Regions from separate parts of the Paenibacillus sp. 7523-1 genome, predicted to be linked through region 2. Evidence: riboswitches for the same ligand, from Rfam matches in the RefSeq annotation. Region 2 holds a riboswitch; the other holds the start of a gene.
What was found. Region 2 has a riboswitch for FMN ahead of ribD (bifunctional diaminohydroxyphosphoribosylaminopyrimidine deaminase/5-amino-6-(5-phosphoribosylamino)uracil reductase RibD). Riboswitches for the same ligand answer to the same signal wherever they lie in the genome.

Region 1: it holds a riboswitch for FMN, as region 2 does, so the genes downstream of both, CHH60_RS04115 (DMT family transporter) here and ribD (bifunctional diaminohydroxyphosphoribosylaminopyrimidine deaminase/5-amino-6-(5-phosphoribosylamino)uracil reductase RibD) in region 2, are expected to answer to the same signal.

What each region holds. Positions count from the first base shown of each region.
Region 1 is NZ_NPBR01000005.1:132,823-145,143, reverse strand. It holds gene CHH60_RS04155 (methyl-accepting chemotaxis protein) at 1-140, shown strand, start outside; gene CHH60_RS04150 (sigma-70 family RNA polymerase sigma factor) at 434-970, shown strand; gene CHH60_RS04145 (DUF4179 domain-containing protein) at 946-2,226, shown strand; gene CHH60_RS04140 (spore germination protein) at 2,439-3,932, shown strand; gene CHH60_RS04135 (GerAB/ArcD/ProY family transporter) at 3,936-5,039, shown strand; gene CHH60_RS04130 (Ger(x)C family spore germination protein) at 5,026-6,153, shown strand; gene CHH60_RS04125 (phosphotransferase enzyme family protein) at 6,462-7,448, shown strand; gene CHH60_RS04120 (amidase) at 7,664-9,160, opposite strand; gene CHH60_RS04115 (DMT family transporter) at 9,302-10,282, opposite strand; FMN riboswitch at 10,427-10,577, opposite strand; gene CHH60_RS04110 (DinB family protein) at 10,660-11,163, opposite strand; gene CHH60_RS04105 (CGNR zinc finger domain-containing protein) at 11,326-11,898, shown strand; gene CHH60_RS04100 (amidohydrolase family protein) at 12,072-12,321, shown strand, end outside.
Region 2 is NZ_NPBR01000009.1:9,134-21,454, reverse strand. It holds gene lysA (diaminopimelate decarboxylase) at 82-1,413, shown strand; gene CHH60_RS11010 (peptidylprolyl isomerase) at 1,627-2,058, shown strand; FMN riboswitch at 2,212-2,376, shown strand; gene ribD (bifunctional diaminohydroxyphosphoribosylaminopyrimidine deaminase/5-amino-6-(5-phosphoribosylamino)uracil reductase RibD) at 2,740-3,843, shown strand; gene ribE (riboflavin synthase) at 3,890-4,558, shown strand; gene CHH60_RS10995 (bifunctional 3,4-dihydroxy-2-butanone-4-phosphate synthase/GTP cyclohydrolase II) at 4,598-5,836, shown strand; gene ribH (6,7-dimethyl-8-ribityllumazine synthase) at 5,922-6,389, shown strand; gene CHH60_RS10985 (segregation and condensation protein A) at 6,492-7,292, shown strand; gene scpB (SMC-Scp complex subunit ScpB) at 7,261-7,926, shown strand; gene CHH60_RS10975 (DUF2953 domain-containing protein) at 8,120-8,839, shown strand; gene ytfJ (GerW family sporulation protein) at 9,025-9,510, shown strand; gene CHH60_RS10965 (D-alanyl-D-alanine carboxypeptidase family protein) at 9,642-10,829, shown strand; gene CHH60_RS10960 (nucleoside recognition domain-containing protein) at 10,925-11,530, shown strand; gene CHH60_RS10955 (spore maturation protein) at 11,538-12,071, shown strand; gene CHH60_RS10950 (S1 family peptidase) at 12,138-12,321, shown strand, end outside.

The DNA of each region.
Region 1 (12,321 bases), on a different contig from region 2:
AAACAGCAGCAGGAGCACAAACTGTATCCGCAGCAACCGAGGAACAGTTAGGCTCCATGCAAGAAATCAGTTCATCTTCTACTTACCTGGCGCGTATGGCGGCAAGACTTCAGGAGTTGACGGATAAATTCAAAGTCTAGATGGGAGCGCTAGTTTTTCCATAAATGAGCACTAGCTAGCCTCAGTTGTAAATTCGTAATGAATCTTTATCAGATTCCTTGAAGATTGCATGATCAAAACATATATAGTATCTATGTCTAGCAGCCGTTTCCCGTTGTTGTATCGGGTGACGGTTGTTTTATTTTTTTGAATCATGCCCATTTATAGAATTGATATAATAAATGCAGATTTTTCTCCGGAATTTTTGCAAATTTGAAACCTTATGTTCATGTTAACCATCTAACACTCGTCTACGCGGAAGGAGGGGAACTTATTGGACGTACCCAAAGAAGTACGAAGAGCTCAAAGAGGCAACGTTCAAGCTTTCGAGAATCTGATACAAGCACATAAAGTCGTTATGTACCAAGTGTCCAAAACTATTCTTACACGGGATGCGGATTGTAGAGATGCCATGCAAGAGTCAATTTTGAAGGCGTTCGAAAAGATCAAGACACTACGAGATCCTATTTTTTTCAAAACTTGGCTGCTCCGCATTGTTATTAACGAATGTAACCTGATTCATCGGCAAAACAAAAAAGTGACAGACCTAGGTGATTTTAATGTTCCTTCTACATATGAGGATGGATATGAACGGATTGAATTGGAACAGTTACTTGAGACGTTACCTAGAGAAGACAGGCGACTCCTTGAGCTGTATCACATTAATGATATCTCCATTAAGGATTTGGCTGAGATCTATCAAAGATCCGAAAATACGATCAAAACGAGGTTACGCCGTGCTCGTGAAAATGCACGACATATCTTGGGGAAGCAGGAGGGCTATGCATGGAAAAATGGGAGCAGCAACTAAAGGAACAAGTGAATTGTCAACTTCCCGAAAACATGGATATATTCATGACCCAAACGCTTAACGAACTGACAACAAAACACAAACATAAAAGATCACGTAGACGCCTGTTCTATACATCAACAGCTATTACTGCTTCATTAGCTTTCTTGGTTGGCATGGCGTCTTTGTCTCCCGCATTTGCAGATGCTGTGAAATCCATACCAATCATTGGATCTGTCTTTGAGTTACTAGGGGACGATGGAGTAAAGAGGGGGAACCAGTTAGGAATATCACAAAAACTTAATCAACAGGTACGAATTGGTGATCTGGATGTTACGTTTATAGAGAGTCTATACGATGGTTCTAGCATCCACCTCGGCTGGATTGCATCCACACTTAACGATAATATTTTTGAGTTTACAAGCAATATCAAATTTACAGTGAATGGTAAGCCAGTTTGGAACTATAGTTCGGGCGCCCCTGCTCTGAACCTGGAGAATGGCACGTATGCTGGAAGGCTTCATATAGATCCAAAAGAAAAGTTGCCAGACAAGTTTACCCTGGGTATTGTTTCACTTGATGAGACAACCACGTATGTCGAGATCCCGATCGAGCGTCAAGGAAGTTATCAAACAATTCCAATTGCTAAATCAGGAATGTGGAAAGACTATGAAATGAGTTATGATGCACTTGCGCTGTATCCAACGACAACGCAGTTGACCTTTCGCCTACAAGATACATATAGCGCGATCGGGATATTAGAATTTATGGTGAGAGATGAACATGATCATGTTTTGAGGACTACGGGTAAGCAAAGTATGAGTATGACAGGGGACAGTAGTGAATACAAGTACCTTTATGAGCCCTTTGATTCTCAGCCCAACCATGTCACAATCACACCTTATATAAGTACAGTTTATACGACGGCAAAATTAAACTTGGATTGGAAGGGGAGACCGATCACTATTCTGCAGGGAGAAGTAGGGTCTCTCATCATATTGGATCAGCAATGGGAGAATAACCAACTGACCCTTACCTTTGAAGTTACAGGAGAACGTATTAATGAACAAGTAAGCGATATTTGGCTTTACGATCGAATGGGTAATCCATTTCCAAGAGTGAGCCCTCCGATTCGGATTGAGGGTAGTGACACGTATGAGGTTACATTTTCCAATGTCAACAGCACGGAATCTATCCAGATCGCCACCCCTGTTTTCAATCCAACGAAATATTTTCAAGACCTTGAAGTCACTGTTGATATGAAAAAACCGAACTGAAGTTATAACATATTTATCCATGGAAATGAAAAGTTTCTGTCTTCATATGTCTCAAAACAGGAAAAATAATGTTACACAACTACAAGTCGCTAAGTTTAGCGACTTTTTTTGGTTCAAGTTTGGAGTCTGTCTTTCCAAAGCAAAATGCATATACACGTGAATAATCGTCATAATAAGGAAATGCTGCTTGAAGAAGGGAGTGGAGTGAGAAAATGAGCGAACCATCTGGCACAATTCCGAAAGATGATAGCATCACACCAAGTTTGAATGAATCCACCGCCAGAATTCAAGAAATCTTTACGAATACTCCCGACTTGATCATTCGGAAGCTATACATTAAACAAACCGGTGAACAAGCTGCCATCATATACATGGACGAAATGACTGACAAAACGATACTGAATCATGATGTTCTTGCTCCGCTTCAGCTAGAGTCCGGTAACCCGTCGGAAGACTTCATCACAACAGTGGGGTATGTAAAGCCTTATTCTAAGTGGGAGGACCTCAAACGTTCCATTATGATCGGTTATAGTGTGCTTTTTATTGAAGGGCGAAGTGACGCCTATGTACTGGATACGAAAGGTATTCCCCAGCGTGCAATTGAAGACCCTCAGCAAGAGCCTTCACTGAAAGGGGCGCATCAGGGATTTATAGAAAACGGTTCTCAAAATGTAGCCTTAATTCGACGCTATATCGCGGACAAGGAATTAAAGCTTAAACGGTATATCGTTGGGACACGAGGCCAGACGGCCGTATCGTTGCTTTATTTGGAGGATGTAGTTGATCCTGAGGTTGTAAAAGTTCTTGAAGAACGCATTCAATCCATCGATGTAGACGCCATTATTAATACGGGCGAATTAGTTGAGTTTATTGAAGACCAACCGCTCGCTTTGCTTCCTCAGATCATCACGACAGAAAGACCGGATGCTGCTGCCTCGCAAATATTGCAAGGTCGGTGTGTCGTGGTCGTTGATGGTTCGCCCAGTGTAGTGGTAGCTCCAGTTACGTTTATGTCCTTTTTTCAAACGGTTGATGATTACAGTTCCAGATGGTCCATCTCGTCATTTCTTAGATCATTGCGTATTTTTGCTTTTTTTGTCGCTATCTTTCTGCCGGGTTTTTTCATATCCGTTATTTCATTTCATTATGAAATTATACCCATGAAGCTGTTGTTAACGCTTGGTGAATCCAGGGGCCAGGTTCCGTTTCCTCCTTTTGTGGAAGCAATCATCATGGAACTGACTCTTGAAATGCTAAGGGAAGCAGGGGTTCGACTTCCGGCTCCAATTGGTCAGACGGTGGGCATTGTTGGAGGTATTGTCATTGGTCAAGCGGTTGTACAGGCTGGTTTGATTAGCAATGTCATGGTTATCGTAGTCGCGTTCACAGCGATATCCTCATTTATTATTCCGAATCAGGATATGGCTGCTGCTGTGCGATTAATGCGTTTTATGATGATGGTTTTCGCCACCTGGTTCGGGTTCATTGGACTGGTAGTCGGCATGATGACCATAATCGGCAGATTAATAACGTTAAATTCACTTAACACTTCTTATAGTACGCCTATTGCTCCATTCAGACCTGTAGATTGGAAGGATACCTTACTCCGGTTGCCGTTATGGATGATGAACACGCGCCCGATCAGCACGCGATCACGCCAGACAAGACGACAAGGAAATAGCAGGGAATGGAAGGAGAAGAATTAGTAGATGAAGACATATCGCCCGATAACGACGCTTCAATTCATCCTTATCATTTCTACTTTCCAGATCAGTGTTGCCTTCCTGGCTCTTCCAAGAGAGCTTGCAAGACATGCTGGAACGGATGGTTGGATGACGGTCTTCTTAGGATGGGGGCTCGCCATGTTAGCCTCCATAGCAATGGTGAAATTAATGAAACATAATCCGGACAGTACAATACTTGAATTAGTTCAGCGTTATATGGGCCGGTGGGCGGCAAAACTGATTACTCTTCTATTTATGATTTATTTTTTGCTGCTCGCATATGACGGTTACGCGGTTGCTACGCTGGTCATTAAACTCTGGTTGATGCCGACGACGTTAATTTATATTCTGGCCTTTCTGCTTCTGATTCCTACCTACCAGATTGCGCAGCATGGATTTCAGGTGATCGGGCGGTACACCGAAATTGTTTCGATGCTCTCCATGTGGATTCCCCTGGTTTATGTGTCAACGCTGAATCGTGCTCACTGGCTTTACTTGCTCCCACTATTTAAAGAGGGTTGGCTTCCCATATTTACTTCCATAAAAATCATGATCTATCCCTTGCTGGGTATTGTACTGGTTTTGTTTCTGTACCCTCATTTGGTGAAAAAGGAAAAGGCTATGACTGCTATGGTAATCTCCAATTCCCTGACTTGCCTGGCATATTTGGGGATCACCATTATTTGTTTTGTTTATTTTAGTCCTGATGAGATCGGAGAATACAATGATCCGGTGATTAGTATTTTGAAGTCTATTGAATTTCAATTTATTGAACGGGTCGAAGTGTTGTTTATTGCATTTTATCTGTTTATCTTCTCATGTATTTGGATTCCCTCCATGCACATTGTTTCCAGATGCTCTGCCTCGTTGCTGGGAAAAGGTAAGGACAATATTCACCTTGCTGTATGGTGTATTGTGATACAGATCAGTTTTTTCATCTATCGCCCGAGTTTTATGGCAGCTGGACAAATCAACAATTCACTCAATCTCATCGGATTTGTGATGGAATTCGTATTGCCTGCAGCCATTCTTTTGTATGTCGTTATTTTCAACAAATGGAAGGGGGGAAACAAACATGAAATGGGTTAAAAAAACGGGTATTTTTATTGTAGTTTGCATAGGGGTGTGCTCAATCACAGGGTGCGGAAGTGGAAAAACCAATTTGGAAGATGCTACCGTACCATTGGCATTGGGCTTGGATGTCGAAGACCAAAAGCTCCATTATTATGTCTCCGCCCCTGTATTCAGCAAAGACATTCAAAAGAAAAGCCGCGAAGCGCAAGGGTTAGCTGAGGGATTAAGATCGTCCAAGAATCAGCAGGATGCTCAATTTCCAGGTTCGGTAGGAGGACGGAATTTTCAGGTCATTGTTGTAGGGAAAGAATTACTTAAATATAAAGATTGGTTTAAAGTATTGGATGTGACCTTTCGTGATCCGCGAAATACGATTACCGACAGGATCATCGCAGTTGATGGCCCAGTTTCGGATATTTTTAACTTTCAATCGAAGGATCAGCCGCCAATACTCATGTTTTTAAAAGCGATTGTCGAATCAGGAAGCAAAATTTCGACTACGGTCTCAACAACTGCGCAAGAGCTGCATCGACAATTGTACGACCGGGCGATGACCCCTGCCATCTCGGAAATCAAGATTGAGAATAACAAGATCATACTTAAAGGAACGACTCTCCTATCTAGGCAAGCTCAGTACCAAACGTCCCTGACCTATCAGGAAACTTCACTTCTTCAAATTTTGAAAAGGGAGGCGGGACCCGGAATCAGTCTCACTTATCCTGTAGATAAACTCCAACAAACAGTTCCGTATAACATAGATAAAGTAAGTTTTACGCTAGGAGGCACCTCAGTAAAGATTAAATCTTCTCATGAGAACGGGAAATTTCGATACAAGGTAAAAGTAAAATCAACTATTGCTATCACGGAAAAGTTTCTTGAATTTGAACTTCAGGATAATTTCAAAAACATGGGGAAAAAATTGAGCGAGGAAATGAAAGTAGCCATTGAGAAGCTCATTAAAAAATTCCAGCAGCACGAAATAGACCCTGTCGGTTTCGGGTTCTATGCACGGGCTTTTCAGTACCCGTTGTACAAGGAAGTGCAGGACCAATGGGGAAAAGAGCTATCCCGTGCCCAGTTTGATGTCGAAGTTGATCTTCGAATCGCTGCCACCGGGGCAGTGGAGTAATCTGACAACTGACAATGTATCCATGGCCGTTCGTATGGTTCTGAGGAGTGGAGTTATATGTCGTTTGCATAAAGAGCCGCTAAGCAGTGACTTTTTTTTGTTGTGTAGAAAAAGGTTTCGTCCTTAAGAACGATCAGAGTTACATCAGTCCTGATACTCTGTTGTATATGTATTCTATAAAGAAAAATAACACCTTACCTAATTATGAGTTTAAAACAAGAGTAAATATAAGTCTATATTTTTCCATAAATCTTATATATTGTTTACTTGTATCTGTTGGGAATTTAGATAAGTTGGAGGGGCTCTAGATGGTGAACTTGAGCATATTGTTAAAATTTGCGAACTCATTTGATTTTCATGTACATACTCTTGTTTTTCTAAGTAACTCAACGAACGATGTGTATCGGTTTACTAAACGTAATCGATCTTATTACTTACGTATAACTCAAAAACCATTGGAATATGAGGAGAAAATAAAAGCTGAATTAGACTGGATCCAATACTTAGTGAAGAAGGGAGTACGTGCTGCGTTACCCATTCAAACATCGAAAAATCAATTTACAGCCGTTTGCCAAGAAGATAATAAGTGGTATATTGCTACTGCTTTTGAAGCAGCTACAGGCAGTTTCTTTGATAAGAATAGTGATCAGTACTGGAATCCAAAAATATTCAGAAACTGGGGAGAAACCATGGGGATGATGCATCGGCTTTCGAAAACGTATGAATCATCGGAGGTCAATGGAAGCAGAGATTCCTGGAGCATGTCAGGCAACAATAACCCTAATTTGCAGGTGGGTCGTTATAAAGTGCTTCGTGACAAATGGATCTCCATGGAGCGTCAAATTGATATCCTTCCAAGGGACAAAGAAGCGTTTGGGTTAATCCATCATGATTTTCATCCTTATAATTTTGTTATTCAGAATGAAACAATAACTGTCTTTGACTTTGACGATAGTATCTTCGGTTGGTTTTCACTAGACATAGCAATTGCAGCCACTCATGCTATTTGGTGGGGAGTGAAAAAAGAAGATCGTTGTGCCAAAAATGAATTTGCTCACCTGTTCTTATATGAATTTTTAATGGGATATCGAAAAGAAAATGATTTATCTGAACGGTGGGTCAAGACGATTCCTATGTTTATGGAATACCGCAATATTTGTTCGTTCTTCTGGTGGTTAGGTGATTGGGATGGAGATGAAAGCCGGCTTACAGAAGAACAACGAAACGCAATCGATAATGCTGTTAAGCTCATTGAACGACATGTACCTTTTGACGGATGTGACATTAAAATTTAAGAATTTTCTAACTCCGAACATAATAAATATTATGTAAACTGATTGCGTGCGAAATTGGAAAACCTGAAATAGGTGTGCCTAATTCGGATCTAAAAATTGGACAAACATGCATAACGCAATGTTATTGTTACCATAAAATCGAACACACAACTAACTCCGTGACTCTTAATATACTCAATAGGTCGCGGAGTTAGTTCGTTGTCCTTTTTTTTAATTTAGACAGGGAAAAGTGGGTTTCCATTCATTCCTATCCACAGTCCGGATGCTTCCAACTGGCCAGCTAGATGGAGCAGCCAGTCTTCACGCCCTTTGGTTGCCATAACTTGCACGCCCATCGGCAAGCCATCAGCTGTGAGGTGCAGCGGAACACTCATCGCAGGCTGGCCTGTCAGGTTAGCGAGTTGGGTGAAGGGAGTGTAGGTGAGACTTGGCTCAAACATTTCATAGATCAATTGCTGCTGATGCACCTTGTCCAATTCGCTAATCTGCATCAGATGCTGAATTTGCTCCTCATGAGGAGTTAGCTCTCCAACCTTTGGTGCAGGAAAGGCATTAACGGGTGTGATATAGAAGTCGTATCGCTCGAAGAGCGTAGACATCTGTGCGGCAGCCACGTCCCATTCGGCAAGGCTGTGAACGAATTCCGCAGCCGATACCTTTTTGCCTGCCTCAGCCAGCACCCAGGATTCAATTTCCATATCGCTCGATGTCAAAGATCGGCCCAACGCATGCTCCATGGAGGCGATCATCGCCGCCATTTCACCACTGTTCATCATATAATAGTTCTCCATCAACCGAACACCGTTGACCGGACTCAATTTCTCCTCCACGTGATGACCTTGTTCTTCCAGCCACCGAACCAGCTTGTACACTGCTTCCTTTGCATCCTCGCTGACAGGGGTGCCAACAGGTGAATCCGTGGTATAAGCAATCTTTAGTTTGCGTTGGTGCGGATAGTTCATATCGGCCAAGTAACTGCCCGGAAAGAGCGGGGCATGAAACGCGGCTTCAGGCTGAATGACCTGCAGAGTATCCAGTAAGGCGGCACTGTCTCGCACAGTCCGGGATAGCGCGAAGTCGATGGATGCACCTTGCCATTGACGGCCTACACCTGGTCCAACAGGAGTCCGTCCCCGAGTAGGTTTTAGTCCAAATAGTCCACTGAAGGAGGCTGGAATCCGGATCGAACCCCCGCCATCACTGGCTCCGGCCATAGGTACGATACCCGAAGCAACAGCTGCGGCTGCACCGCCGCTTGAACCCCCGGGTGAATGATTCGTGTTCCACGGATTGCGACTCGGACCATGAAGACGAGGCTCAGTAATATTTTTGAGGCCAAATTCCGGTGTGTTCGTATGTCCAATAATAACAAAGCCTGCATCCCGGAGTCTGGATACAAAGTTAGAATTGCGCAAAGCCCGATGATCCTTGAGAAGGCGGGAACCGGAAGTCAGAATTTCCCCCTCCAGCGATTGCGAGATGTCTTTGAGGAGCAATGGAACGCCTGCAAAAGGCTGTTCACCTGGACGAACGTAGCCGGCTTCCTCACGTGCGCGTGTTTCATATGTACGAATGACCGCATTAAGCTGCGGATTAACTTCTTCTAGGCGAGCATAAGCCGCTTCCAGCAACTCAACGGGGGAAACTTCCCGTGAGCGAACCAGTTCAGCAAGACCTATGGCATCATAGGACGTATATGAAAATGAAGACATGACGATCGTTCCTCTCCGAAAATATGAAATAGTATTAATAGCTGTCCATATGTCATCGTACCACTGGAATTATAAAAAGACAAAAGGCACTGCCGATCCAGAAGGATGTGCAGTGCCTTTAAGATATAAATAAGATCTTTATTACTCTGTCCGAAGCTTAGGAGCTGCGTCTGCAGCAGTGGAAGATCGTTCCTGCTGTTTGGATATAGCGAACAAAGCAATCCAGATGAGAATGAATCCAAGCAGTTGTTCCCATGTGATGAGCGTCCGGAATGCAATCCAGTTCACAAGCACACCCGCCATTGGGAAGCTCAGCTCAGCCAGTGTGGCCACGGAAGCTTTGGTGGACGAGAGACCTTTATAGTATAGCAATAGACTCAGTAAACCTGGCAATAGCGCCTGCCCCAGAATGTTGAGCGCAACAGCTGCCTGTTCTCCAGCACCGGATGGCAAGGTCCACGCTGCACCTTCGTTCCAGGTCATGAAGATCAGCAAGGGCAGAGCTACGACGAAGCGAAGGGAGGTGACCGTCTCATAACGGGTTTGCCCCAGCATCAGTCGGCCCATCACCGTGGAGCCGCCCCATAAGGCAGCAGCGCCAAGTGACAGCAGGCTGCCCGCATGAATCCAATTGTTCCAGTTTCCAAGCGGAAGTGTAAACCCAAATGTAAGCAGATAAGTTCCAATAAGAGCAACAACAAATAACCAACCGAAGCGGCGCGGCAGTGTTTCCTTCAGTAAGATCTTAGCTAAAACAATCGCGAAGATAGGCTGCATTTTTTGCAGCAACAAGACGGTATTCGGATCATTGTGTGTCAATGCGAGCGTGAATAAAACTGTTGCCAGTGCAGAGCCGCCCCATGAGATAAAGATAACGGCGATCCAGTGGCGGGCTCGCAATTGTTTCAGGTCAGCGCGGAATTTCCATAAGACGGGAATAGCGATTAAGCTCACGATAATATGTTCCACCAGTACAATTTGAGTAGAGGTCATTGTTTGCAGCAAAATGATGCGGAACAATGGATCTACGCCCCATAGGGCTGCACCGAGAACAACGAGCCAAAATCCGGTATTGCTTCGTTCCTTGCGATAAACAGTTGATGCATGCTGTGTCTTTTCCATATTCAGGACTCCTTCGTCAGAACACGGAATCTTCAGTTGGCAAAATCGACAAAAGCCCCCGTTTTGGCATACACCAAATAAACGGGGGCTCATCCATGAACATATCGTCAGGAAAGAAACCTTCCCATAGGCGGTATGTCATGTGTTGATCTTCTCTCATCCGGACTGTACCGTCGGCCTTGGAGTCACACCAAGTCAGTCGCTGATAACTTAAGCAGTTAACAGCGAGTCGCGGGCTGGTTCCTGAAGGAACATCACCGCCGGTTGGGAATTGCACCCTACCCCGAAGATCCTATTCAATTTATAGGTTATAGTACAAGTTGTAACATTAATAATTTCATCTTATTCCTGTAAGCGCTAGCAGTTCAAGCATTTTTTTAGAAGATGATGTTCCAGCTTCCTTGCTGCCTGCGCAAAAGCACAATCTGACCGGCGTGATAAGCGTCGTGAAGAACCCAGCGGGCGAGCGTTTGAGCCCAGTTTTGTTCGGAATCCAAATAAGCTTCTTCGAGTCTGGAATCCTGTAAATTAACCAGGTTATCGTGCAACTGCTCTGCCACCTTAGTGGTTCGCTCCACAAGTTGGCTCCAGCCAACTTGGTCCAAGGGATCACCTGGACTGCCAAACGTAGCTTCATTCGATTCGGCAGCGGGTACAGATGGAACCTGACCTTGAAGCCGCTCTAAGATCCGCTCGTTGTAATAATACATATGATTGACCAGCTGCCATATGCTCAGTCCTCCTGAAGGAGGGATCCAAGCTGCTTGCTCTGCGGTTAGCCCTTCAAGCGCCTTCGACAATGGGACGATCCAGTTACATTGATCCCAGGTATCTTCTTTTTGAATAACCAACACATCTAATGCGGTTGTAACAGACGTCATCTTTAAAGTTCATTCCTCTCTAGTGGAACTCATCTCATGACTTGCGTCTTCATGCTTGTAACTAGCTAATATGGTTTGAAATGGTTACAATTAATATAACACAATTCAAAAGAAAGTAACCATCTTTATTTGATTTAGATAGTTACATTAGTGGGGGTATAGATGGATAGGTTATGGACAGATTTTGTGAATAGCGACTATCATGATTGGCGCGGCGGGAATCGATCTGAAGACAGACTGGGAAAATCAAGCTGGCAGCAGGATTTCTTGAATCGTTGGCAATTAGAGGCACAAGTGCCTGCATCGACTGAAGAGGAATCCACCATGAGAAGCTTTAGAGATGAGTTACAGTCTCTGGCTATCCGTTTGTCAGCGGGAACGCCCCTAACGGAGAAAGATCAAGCATGGTTAAATGACTTTATGCGGAGTGGTGGGGTGATCAGACGACTAATCTCACAGGATCAAGGACTGGATGTTAAGCTGGTTCCCATCCATGCACATTGGTTTCAGGTGATGGCAGAGGTCGCTGCTGACTTTGCCCTGACACTGGTAGAGGGCGAAGGTAAGAGAATTCGATGCTGTGACAACCCGGACTGCCGCTGGGTCTTCTATGACGATACTCGGAGTAGGACACAGAAATATTGCGATGATAAAATGTGTGGCAATCTAATGAAGGTGAGGCGTTTTCGAGCGAAACGTAAGCTGGAATCCAGCGAAAAAAAGAATGAAGTTTAACAATTTAAGAACAACATCACTATAGATAGTCGTTTGGTGTTCAGAATTGATAAATATTAACAATCGGTATATAATGGTTATATACTAGCGAAAATATAGTCACAAATCATATGTAAGGACAAGCAATGCGGATCAGATCATTTTACAAACCATTACGATTGGAGAGGTGTCTCATGGGGACAGGTTATCTATTGAAAAACGGTTGTGTATTATCGATGGATGCTCGTATTGGTCAGTTTAACAGGGCAGATGTACTTATTCAGGACTCTTTGATTGCAGCCGTTCAACCGAATATCGAGGTGTCCGATGCAGATGTTGTGGTGATCGACGCATCAGACATGATTGTCATGCCTGGATTGGTGGATACACACCGGCATATGTGGGAATCTCTTGTGAAAACAGCTGGAACGAACTGGTCGCTGC
Region 2 (12,321 bases):
TGACGAATTTGATATACTGGTGTAAAATCATTGGAATAGAAGAAGCTGTTCCAGTATATAAAAAAGTGAGGAATGCTGATTATGTATTTACATGGTACAAGTAAAATAAATGCTCAAGGACATCTGGAAATTGGCGGAGTAGATGCAACGGTCTTGAAAGAACAATTTGGAACACCACTGTATGTTGTGGACGAGCAATTGGTTCGCGATCGCTGCAGAGAATACATGGATGCATTCCGTGCTTCTGGACTTGGTTTCCAAGTCGCATATGCAAGCAAAGCGTTTTGCGTAATGGCAATGTGTGCTCTCGCTGCGGAAGAAGGGCTCTCATTGGATGTGGTTTCGGACGGTGAACTATTTACAGCACTGCAAGCAGGATTCCCTGCTGAACGCATTCATTTCCACGGCAATAACAAAACATTGGAAGAGATCGAAATGGCACTTGATGCCGAGATCGGCTGCTTCGTTGTGGATAATTTCAATGAATTGCACTTGCTGCAGGCTGTGGCCGCAGAGAAAAATCGTCAAGTGAACATCCTGCTTCGTGTGACGCCTGGTGTTGAAGCGCATACGCATGAATATATCTCTACTGGTCAAACAGATTCGAAATTCGGATTCGATATCGGTAACGGAACAGCATTTGAAGCGATTGAGCTGGCTTCCAAACAGTCCAACCTTGTATTGCTGGGTGTTCACTCCCACATCGGTTCTCAAATCTTTGAGGTGGAAGGCTTCCAAATGGCGATTCAGCGTGTAGCTGAATTTGCTGCAAGCGTATATGAGCGTATTAACGTAGCGTTCAAAGTGGTTAACCTGGGCGGTGGATTCGGTATCCGCTATACAGAAGGGGATACTCCGCTTGAAGTCGCACAATACGTAAAAGCCATCACAGATGCGGTCAAAAATCACTTTGCCCAAATTGGATATGACGTTCCGGAAATCTGGGTTGAACCAGGACGTAGTATCGTTGGTGAAGCAGGTACAACGCTGTATACCGTTGGTACGAGCAAAGACATCCCTGGTGTGCGCAAATATGTCGCAGTGGATGGCGGCATGACGGACAACCCGCGTCCGGCACTGTATGAATCCAAATATGAAGCTGTACTTGCCAACCGTGCAAATGAGTCTGCTCAAGAGACCGTATCGATTGCCGGCAAATGCTGCGAGAGCGGCGACATGTTGATCTGGGATCTGGACCTGCCTAAAGTTCAGAGCGGTGATCTGCTTGCCGTTGCCTGCACAGGTGCGTACAACTACTCCATGGCAAGCAACTATAACCGGATTCGCCGTCCGGCAGTCGTGTTTGTCAAAGACGGCCAAGGTGATGTGGTTGTACGTCGCGAAACGTACCAGGACATCATTCAGAATGACCTCGTGCCTGAGCGTATCGCTAAACAGCCTGTAACTCGTTAATGTTAAGAAATACTAAATAGTAAAAAGACAAAAAGGAACATTCCTTTTTGTCTTTTTTTTGCCTCCAAGCCCAACATTTTTGAAAAAAATTGCGGTTTATTTTGCGGTTGGACTCGTTTCGGTGTACACTAAGAAAAGTGCTATAGAGCTTGGCCCAGGGTCATGCAGGATGGCACCACTAACGATGGTCAATACGAAAGGAGTCATTTACATATGGCGAAACAAGCGAAAATCAAAATGGCAAACGGCGGAGAAGTTCTAATCGACCTGTTCGATCAAGAAGCTCCAAACACAGTGGCAAACTTTGAGAAACTGGCTAACTCCGGCTTCTACAACGGTCTTGTATTCCACCGCGTAATTCCAGGCTTCGTCGCACAAGGCGGATGCCCTAACGGAACGGGTGCTGGTGGCCCAGGATACACAATCAACTGTGAGATCAACCCGAACAAACATGAGCGCGGAACACTTGCTATGGCACACGCAGGCCGTAACACAGGTGGAAGCCAGTTCTACATCTGCTACCAGCCACAGCCGCATCTGGATGGACAACATACTGTATTTGGTAAAGTAACCAAAGGTATGGAGTTCGTTGATGCTTTCGAAGGTCGCGACAAAATGGAAACTGTTGAAGTCGTAGAAGTTTAATCGTATCCTAATCGATAAAATGGCCGTTTCGTTGATAAGACGAAGCGGTTTTTTTATGTCCTTTTGCTTATTAAAAGTTAGTATGTGACAAAAAGGAACAAAAAACAATTGATTTTTCAGCGTTAAAGTGCTAACATCCAATTAATAACGAAAGCGATCCTTCAGGGCAGGGTGCAATTCCCTACCGGCGGTGATGCACCTGTGTGAGGATATCTATCCAGCACTGTTGCAAAGTCCGTGACCTGTCTGCCTGTGGCAGATGGCTGATCTGGTGCAATTCCAGAACCGACAGTATAGTCTGGATGGGAGAAGGAGAGGGGTGCAGCCCCTAATTGGACTGCATTCCGCAGATGCGTTGCTGCACAGTGTAAGACGAGGTTTTATTTCTGTGCAGGGAATGTCGGTTATCCGGCGGTTTCCATACATATGCCACATCATAGAAGCTCTTTACCTGTAATTGTGTTCTTTAGGTATGTGTTTGCTTTCACTTGCCTGAAATGGAATTATGGCGGAGTGCTGTTGGCAATCGTATCAACGACATCCTGCTGGTGACACATGTCTCTCATCATCCCTACCCGAACGATTGTTCGAGTGGGGATTTTTTATTTGGATATGGTATAACCGCCTCTCTGCTCGATGGGAGGCCTATAATTTAAGATTCTAACCGTGGGGTGACCGGACTTGGAAATGATCAATGATGAATTTTATATGGGGCTTGCGTTGGATATGGCAGAACGTGCACAGGGGCAAACGGGGATTAACCCTGTCGTCGGATGTGTTGTTGTAAAAGAAGGCCGGGTTGTAGGTCTGGGAAGTCATCTCAAGCGGGGTACGGGCCATGCGGAGGTACACGCATTGAATATGGCTGGCAGCGATGCTGAGGGCAGTACGGTATATGTGACGCTGGAGCCTTGCAGCCACTATGGCAAGACGCCGCCATGCAGCGAACGTTTGATTCACGAGAAAGTGAAGCGGGTCGTGGTGTGTTGTGAGGATCCAAATCCGCAGGTATCCGGCAGAGGAATCAGCATGCTGCGTCAACAAGGTATTGAGGTTGAGGTTGGCATTCTGCGTGATCGCGGAAGACGTCTGAATGAAAAATTCATCAAGTACATTACCACCGGTTTGCCGTTTGTCACCTTAAAAACGGCATCCACGCTGGATGGTAAAATTGCAACCCGCAGTGGAGACAGCAAATGGATCTCCAACGAACCTGCACGGGAAATCGTACATGCACTCCGCCATCGTCATCAGGGCATCATGGTTGGTGTAGATACGGTTATCGCAGACAATCCGGAGCTGACCACCCGCCTCCAAGTGGAAGGGATCAGTCCTGTGCGAATTGTTGTCGATTCGAAGCTGCGTCTCCCGGTTGGAGCCAAGATGGTCAAGGATGGACTAGCACCGACATGGGTACTTACGACCGATGAGGCGAGCCCTGAGGCGGCCGAACGTCTGGAAGCCTACGGTGTAGAAATTATTCGCTGTGGTCCTGGACCACGTGTGGATTTGCTGAGTGCGCTTAGCAAGCTGGGAGAACGGGAAATCGGCTCCATCCTGCTTGAAGGCGGAGGCACGTTGAATGGTTCCATGCTGGAAGCCAAATTGGTCGATCGGCTGTTGATGTTTATCGCTCCAAAGATTGTGGGCGGATACGACACACCCGGAAGCTTCCGATTTGAAGGGGTGGAGCGCATGAGTCAGGCCATTCAATTGAATCAGCTGGAAATTGAGCAAGTTGGAGATAATATCAGTATAGGCGGAATCCCTGTCTGGCCTGAATAACGGAGCGAAGGAGCAAGGCAAGATATAAGCATAAGGAGGCGGCAGCATGTTTACCGGTTTGGTGGAAGAGGTCGGTCAGATTCGGCGTATTGGTCGAAAAGGCGAAGCATTGGTCCTGAATATCGGAGCTTCCGCCATCATGGACGATCTGAAGATTGGTGACAGTGTATCTGTAAACGGAGTATGTCTTACAGCAACGACGCTGGAAAGCGGAGGATTTACCGCAGATGTCATGCCTGAAACCTACCGTCATACCAATCTGAGTCAGCTGCAATCAGGCAGTAAAGTGAACCTGGAACGGGCGATGCAGTCGGGTGGGCGTTTTGGTGGACACATCGTACAAGGACACGTGGATGGTACGGGAGTCATTGGCGGGATCACACGTGATCAGAATGCGGTTGTTTTTGAGATTAAACCTGACGACCACGAACTGTTCAAATATTTAATTCCAAAGGGGTCGGTAACCCTCGATGGCATTAGTCTCACCGTGGTGAAGACAACAGAAGCATCGTTTACCGTATCGATTATTCCCCATACTATTGGAGAAACGGTGCTTCAGGTGAAAAAGCCGGGGGATACCATCAACATTGAATGTGATATTTTGGGGAAATATGTGGACCACTTGCTCCATTACGGCAAAGGACATCCCGAGACGGGTGCTGGCAAACCGAAAAGTATCAGTGAAGAGTTTTTGGCCAACCATGGCTTTGCATAAGGAACATAACCATTACAAAGAGAGACTGGAGGGGAACTTATGTCAGATCAATCCATACTAGATCCCATAGAGGAAGCGATATACGATTTGATGCGCGGCAAACCCGTCATTGTTGTGGATGATGAGGATCGGGAGAATGAAGGGGACTTTATCGCGCTGGCAGAGAAGGCTACACCTGAAGTAATCAACTTCATGATTACCGAGGGCAGAGGCCTGGTCTGTGTTCCCATTACGCAGCAGCGTGCAGATGAGCTCAATCTGAAACCGATGGTTCAGCAAAATACAGATTTCCATGGAACGGCATTTACAGTTTCCGTGGATCACAAAGATACAACAACAGGCATATCTGCACATGAACGATCCATTACGGTGAAGGGTCTAATTGATCCAGAAGCCAAAAGCAGTGATTTCCGCAAGCCGGGGCATATGTTCCCGCTCATTGCCAAAGACGGAGGAGTGCTCCGCCGTGCCGGGCACACGGAAGCTGCTGTTGATCTGGCGATCATGTGCGGTTCCTATCCGGCTGGTGTGATCTGTGAGGTCATCAAGGAAGATGGCACAATGGCGAGACTGCCAGATCTGCAGGAAATTGCCCGCAAGCATGACCTGAAACTGATTAGTATTCAGGACATGATTCGTTACCGTAATGAGAAGGAACAGCTGGTTCAACGTGAAGTGGCTGTCCGCATGCCGACGGATTTTGGCGAGTTTCAAGCAGTGGCCTATACGAATGCAGTGGACAATAAAGAGCATGTAGCATTGGTCAAAGGTGAAATCGATTCTTCGAAGCCTGTATTGGTTCGTGTTCACTCCGAATGTCTTACAGGCGACGTATTCCACTCCCATCGCTGTGACTGTGGACCGCAATTCGATGCAGCCCTCAAACAGATTAATGATGAAGGCAATGGCGTTTTGCTCTATATGAGACAGGAAGGCCGAGGCATTGGACTGATTAACAAACTCAAAGCCTATAAGCTGCAGGAGGAAGGTCTGGACACCGTAGATGCCAACCTGAAACTCGGGTTTGCCGCTGATCTGCGTGATTATGGTATTGGTGCACAGATTCTGAAGGATCTCGGCGTTCGCCAAATTCGCCTGTTAACGAATAATCCCCGCAAAATCAAAGGCCTTGAAGGTTATGGTCTTGAAGTGGTGGAGCGTGTTCCGATCCAGATGGAAGAGAACGAGGATAATACGCTTTACCTGCATACCAAGCAGGCGAAGCTTGGGCATATGTTGAAGTTCGATGATATCGAACAGAACGAAGAGAAAAACTAATCTTTTTGCTCATGTAATTTATGGAAAAATAAATGCTCACAAACGGTTAATTACATTACATTATTCATTAGAGGAGATGACTTAAATGCCGAACTTTTTTGAAGGACATTTGGTATCGGAAGGTTTAAAATATGGAGTGGTTGTAGGACGTTTTAATGAATTTATCACAAGCAAATTGCTCAGCGGAGCACTCGATGCGTTCAAACGTCACGGGGTGCAGGACAGTGAAGTCGACGTAGCCTGGGTTCCAGGAGCATTCGAAATCCCGCTGATTGCACAGAAAATGGCGGAGAGCGGCAAATATGACGCTGTCATTACATTGGGAACGGTTATTCGTGGCTCAACGACACATTATGATTATGTGTGCAACGAAATGGCAAAAGGAGTGGCGGCCATTAACCTCAAAACGGGCGTGCCTACGATCTTTGGTCTGGTTACAACGGAGAATATTGAACAGGCGATTGAACGTGCTGGTACGAAGGCTGGTAACAAAGGTTGGGATGCTGCCACGGCTGCAATTGAAATGGCGAACTTGACGAAACAGCTAAAATAGTGCTTATTTAATGTAGTGCCCTGCTCTGCGCAGACGAATTCGGGAGATCGGATTCGGCGGCTTAGCGGGGTTTTGTATTTTTCTGGCGGGAGGATTCGTCTAGTGACGGTAGTTACATATAAACTGGAAACTTTTGAAGGGCCTTTGGATCTGCTGCTTCATCTGATCGATAAGGCAGAAATTCATATCCAGGATATTCCCATCAGCGATATTACCGATCAATATATGGCGTATCTGCATTCGATGCAGGAATTGGAGCTGGATATTACGAGCGAGTTTTTGGTAATGGCAGCAACGCTTCTGTCCATCAAGAGCAAACTTTTACTGCCCAAACCACCGGTGATTGAAGACTTTGAGGATTATGATTATATGGAAGAAGAAGATTATGATCCACGTGCGGAGCTGATTGCACGTCTGATAGAATATCGCAAATACAAAGGAATAGCCCGTCATCTGCATGAGCGGGAATGGGAACGGAGCCTTATTTTCTCCAAAGAGCCTGAGGACCTGAGGCCATATATGCCTGTGGAGACCCAATCAAATCCGGTAGAGGGTTTGCATACTTCGGATCTGATTGCTGCTTTTCAGAAGGCACTGCGCAAGGCAGAGAAGCGTACAACGGTTACACGAATTCAGCGCGATGAGATCTCGGTGAAGGATCGTATACGTGATGTCGTTGGAGCACTGGAGAGTATGGGACCCGGAGGAAGGCTGTTATTTTCCAAACTGCTGGATGACCAGATTTACCGGCATGAAATTGTAGTCACATTTTTGGCTGTACTGGAACTGATGAAGATGAAACAGATTGTCTGTTATCAGGAACGGATGTTTGAGGATATCGTTATGGAGTGGAGAGGGGAAGCAAGGAATCATGGATTTTCCGAAATTGAAGTCGATTATTGAGGGGCTGCTCTTTTTGTCCGGAGAGGAAGGTCTAAGCATCAAACAAATTGCTGAGATCGTGGATCAGCGGGTAGAACTGGTGTCAGATGCCGTAGAGGAGATGATCGCTGACTTCATGAACCAGGGGCGAGGCGTTCAAATTCTCAAAATTGCGGGAGTGGTCCAGTTGGGAACGCTGCCGGAGCATGCTGCGTATTTTGAAAAGCTGGCTTATTCTCCTGCACGGACCTCGTTATCTCAGGCTGCACTTGAAACACTCGCCATTGTAGCTTATCGTCAGCCCATTACACGGGTTGAGATCGAAGAGATTCGCGGTGTGAAATCCGAACGGGCCATCCATACACTGGTCAATAAGGATTTGATTCAAGAAGTAGGACGAGCTGAGGCGATTGGGCGACCTATACTGTACGGAACAACCAAATCGTTTCTCGACTACTTTGGACTTGCTTCACTTAAAGATCTTCCGGAACCGGGCTTGTTTGAAGACTCCGAGAATCTGGAAGAAGAGACCCAGATGCTGTTCAACAAGCTGGATGGACAACAGGTGGACTTGGGAAGCACGGATCAGAATGATTTTGATCATGAAAATATGGATAACAATCATGAGGTTCATGACGAGGATCTGGACTCGTAAGAACGAATTGTTCATAGGAAACAGTAATAAACCGGTGCCTGATAAGGTGGCGGTTTTTTTGCATGCCATGAACCTTTAGCAAACGTGGGGAATTTCAACTCCTGAATGGAATTTTCAGGTCAACCGTGAATTATTTCCTATATAGAGTGTCATACTAGACTTGTAAAGAATTGAGGGCTTGGAGGTAAGGCCTGTGTGGATTTGGCTTGGAGGAATCGGCTTGTTCGCCGCACTGCTGCTTGCCGCTGTTCTCATCTCGAATGTTCATGTACATTTTACGTTCCGTAAACATAAAAGCGATGATTTCGCGCGGATCAACGTCCGCCTTTTCTACGGAATTGTACGAATTAACTATGAAATACCAAGTATCGTCTTTCGTAACATGAAAGAAGGTTTCCTGGTGAAAACCGAACAGCATGTCAATCATACGTACGGAGAAGCAGAAGGGCATGAGCGTATCAACAAACGTAAAGTCAAAAAGTGGGCAAAAGACGTTAAGATGATGATGAGGGCTACGGATGCACTCAAAATCTGGGCAAGGCAGACGCTGAACCGTCTACATATAACGCAGCTGTCCTGGTCTACCCGAATAGGTATCGGAGATGCAGCACACACCGCTATTCTTACGGGCTGGGTATGGAGCATCAAGTCAATCATCATCGGTTTTTTGTCGTATCAGATTCAATTTAAACGTCAGCCCATGCTTGAAGTAGTTCCTGTTTGGGAAGATGAGATGGAGTTTCAAACGGAACTGAACTGCAAAATGAAAATTCGTATTACGGCGGTTATGCTCGCAGGAGTGAGGCTAATGACCCGGGTTCTAGAAGTGGACGGCGGATGGCGGATGTGGCTGAAAATACTACGGGAACAACGGCGCAGACACAAGCAAAAATTGAAGGAACAACAAGGCTAATTGGGATAAGAGTAGTTCGTTACTGTATCTCGGTTTCAATTGGTTCTGAAATCGTGAAGTGTCTCCGAGAATGTTGGGTGCTGTTTCCTTGCTTGTTCTGCACAGAGACTTACATAGTCTGTTCAGGTTTGGGGATGATATGGTTAGATCAAACCTAGTTCAAATTGAAACTGGAGGGAATTCAAATGTCAGATCATCCAATTCAAGGCTTAATGGAAACCGCAATGGAGAATATCAAGGCCATGGTGGATGTTAATACCATTGTTGGCGATGCGGTAGAAACACCAGACGGCACGGTTATTCTGCCGATTAGTAAAGTCGGTTTTGGATTCGCCGCTGGGGGCAGCGATTTCCATGTGAATGATGGAAAGAGCAAAGAAGGCAGCTCCGTTCCTGGTGCAAAGACTGAAAGTGCTCACTCAGCCAACGTTGCTTCACCATTCGGTGGAGGTAGTGGTGGTGGCGTATCCATCCGCCCGATTGCCTTCCTAGTTGTTGGAAAACAAGGCGTGCACATCGTGCCACTGGACAACTCCACTCATCTGTTTGAGAAACTCATTGATTCTACACCTTATGTTCTTGACAGAATACAAGGGATGTTCCAGCGTAATACTTCGCAAAATGATGACTCTGGCGTACGCGTTACACCGGATCATACCACTTACAGCTAAGCCGTTTTATCTGGATCCCTTATCACAGATTTTTGTGAGAGGGATTTTTGTTGTTTGGAAAGATGGGACATACTTTAGGTTGTCCGAACATAAGTTAGTACAAGATTCCAGTGACCCGGAGGAATGAATTGATGCGAATGTTTAAAAAAGTAATGATTGGTTTGCTTGTACCGCTGCTGCTTCTGCCTTTCATACAGGTGGCTGAAGCACAAGTAACGATCCCTGGCCCATCAACCCATGCGCAGAGTGCAGCGCTCATTGATGTGACTTCCGGAAGAATCCTATACAGCAAGGACGGGGATAAGGAACTGCGCATTGCCAGTTTGACCAAAATCATGACAGCCATTGTCGCCATTGAACAAGGGAAACTTGATGACAAAGTAAAAGTATCCTCAACTGCTTTTGCCAAGGAAGGGTCATCCCTATATCTCAAATTGGGAGAAGAAATGACACTGGAAAACATGTTATACGGTTTAATGCTGAGGTCAGGCAATGATGCCGCTTCTGCTATCGCAGAGCATGTTGGTGGATCGGAAGAAGGCTTCGTCCTGTTAATGAACCAAAAGGCAGAGGAAATCGGCCTAAAGCACTCGCATTTTATGAATCCACACGGTCTTGATGCAGATGGACACTATTCCACAGCCAATGACTTGGCCCGTTTAACAGCTTATGCACTGCACAATCCTGTTTTTAAACGAATCGTTGCTACCGAGGACAAATCAGCACCTAATCCGAATGAGAGTTGGGAGTACTCCTGGCACAACAAAAATAAAATGCTGCGATTGTATGAAGGCGCTGACGGGGTGAAAACCGGATATACCAAAAAGGCGTTTAGGTGCCTGGTTAGCTCCGCAACCCGGAATGGTCAGCAGCTGGCTGCCGTCACGTTAAATGATGGAGATGATTGGAATGATCATGCGCGCATGCTTGATTTTGGATTTGAGAATTTCCCTTTAGTGGAGATTGCTCAAAAAGAGCAGCCAGTGGCTAACACGGATGTTATTACGGGGCGTGGATTTACTTATCCACTTGCAGAGAGTGAGAAGTCGACCGTAACCAAAAAACTGGTGTTAACGACCAATTCATCAGAGACCAGAAGCGAAAAGAATGAGGAGCAGCTGGATCCGTCCTTCGGCCTCGCTGGGCGCATTGATCTGGAGCTCAAAGGGGAGTTCATTGGTTCAATCCCGGTGTATCGCAAAGGCAGCTACATCCCACCTGAGCCGAAGTCAGAAGAAGCAGCTCTTGGCGAGATTGGTGAAGTTTCAACATGGGCAACTGCATGGCGGGCAGTGCTAGGTCACTTGTTATCTCCATAATCATCAGGAAGCATAGTACGTCATTCATGTGGTACAACACGATGTACTGCGCTTCCAGAGGAGGTTTTAACGTCTTGATTAACGTAATCTGGCTTATGATGATTGTTGTCGGATTTGGCTTTGCAGCCGCGAAAGGAAATATTGAAGTTGTTACCCAGGCTGCTTTTGATGGGGCGGCAACAGGGGTAACCGTATGTTTTGGATTAATTAGTGTACTTGTGTTCTGGATGGGGATGATGAAAATGGCAGAAGATGCGGGATTGCTTGGCAAAATAGCCAAACTGCTGGGTCCGGTCGTAGCCTTTTTGTTTCCTGATGTCCCCCGGAATCATCCGGCCATGGGTTATATTTTGTCCAATATGAGCGCTAATCTGCTTGGTCTCGGCAATGCGGCAACGCCAATGGGAATCAAGGCCATGCAGCAGCTGCAGGAGCTGAACCCCGATAAACAAACAGCTTCCCCTGCGATGTGTACATTGCTCGCACTAAATACGGCAAGTATAACCATTATCCCGACCACCCTTATTGCCATTCGTTTGAACTACCATTCAGCCAATGCAACAGAGATTGTGGGCACCACGCTAATGGCAACGATTATCGCCACACTCGCCGCAATTATGGCAGATCGCTGGTATAGGAACAGGACCTTAAACAGACCGCCACGTGTTATAAAGAGCGGTAATTCCAGCATGAAAGGATGAATCCATCATGTTAACCTTCATCAACTGGATTTCCGTCTGGGCCATTCCGGTTATTATCGCGTTCGTTCCCTTATATGCGTTTACTAAAAAAGTTCCGGTATATGAATCCTTTGTTGATGGAGCAAAAGATGGATTTTCCACGGCGATCAGCATTATCCCGCATCTGGTGGGAATGATGGTAGCCATCAGTGTGTTCCGGGCTTCAGGCGCACTGGATTATGTTATCAGTCTGTTCGCTCCGCTTGTATCCTGGATGGGTGTTCCCGGAGAAGTACTGCCACTCGGCATATTACGTCCGTTAACCGGGACAGGCTCTCTTGCTTTTACAACGGATCTAATCAAAACATATGGCCCGGATTCCATGATCGGACGTATGGCTTCCACAATCCAAGGGAGCACAGATACAACCTTATATGTACTGACAGTATATTTTGGAGCCGTTGGCATACGAAATGGCCGATATGCACTCAAAGTCGGATTGTTTTCTGACCTGGTCGGCTTTATCGCCGCTCTGGCTATTTGTTTGATTGTTTTTGGTTAAAATTTAACGACTCTCCTTCCGATATACTAGATATGCTAGAATGGTAGCGGAGGAGGAGAGTGACACATGCATAAAAGGATAAAACAAATGCTCCGCTTAGGTATGTCAAGCATCATTGCCGTTTCTTTGCTTGCTGGACAGACAGGCATGGCGGCTGCTCAGGCGGTCAATACGATTCATTTTACAGGATACTTTGACAAACAACTGCGTGCACAAATGGCTTTTACTGCAGATTCATTCCCTGTGGTGA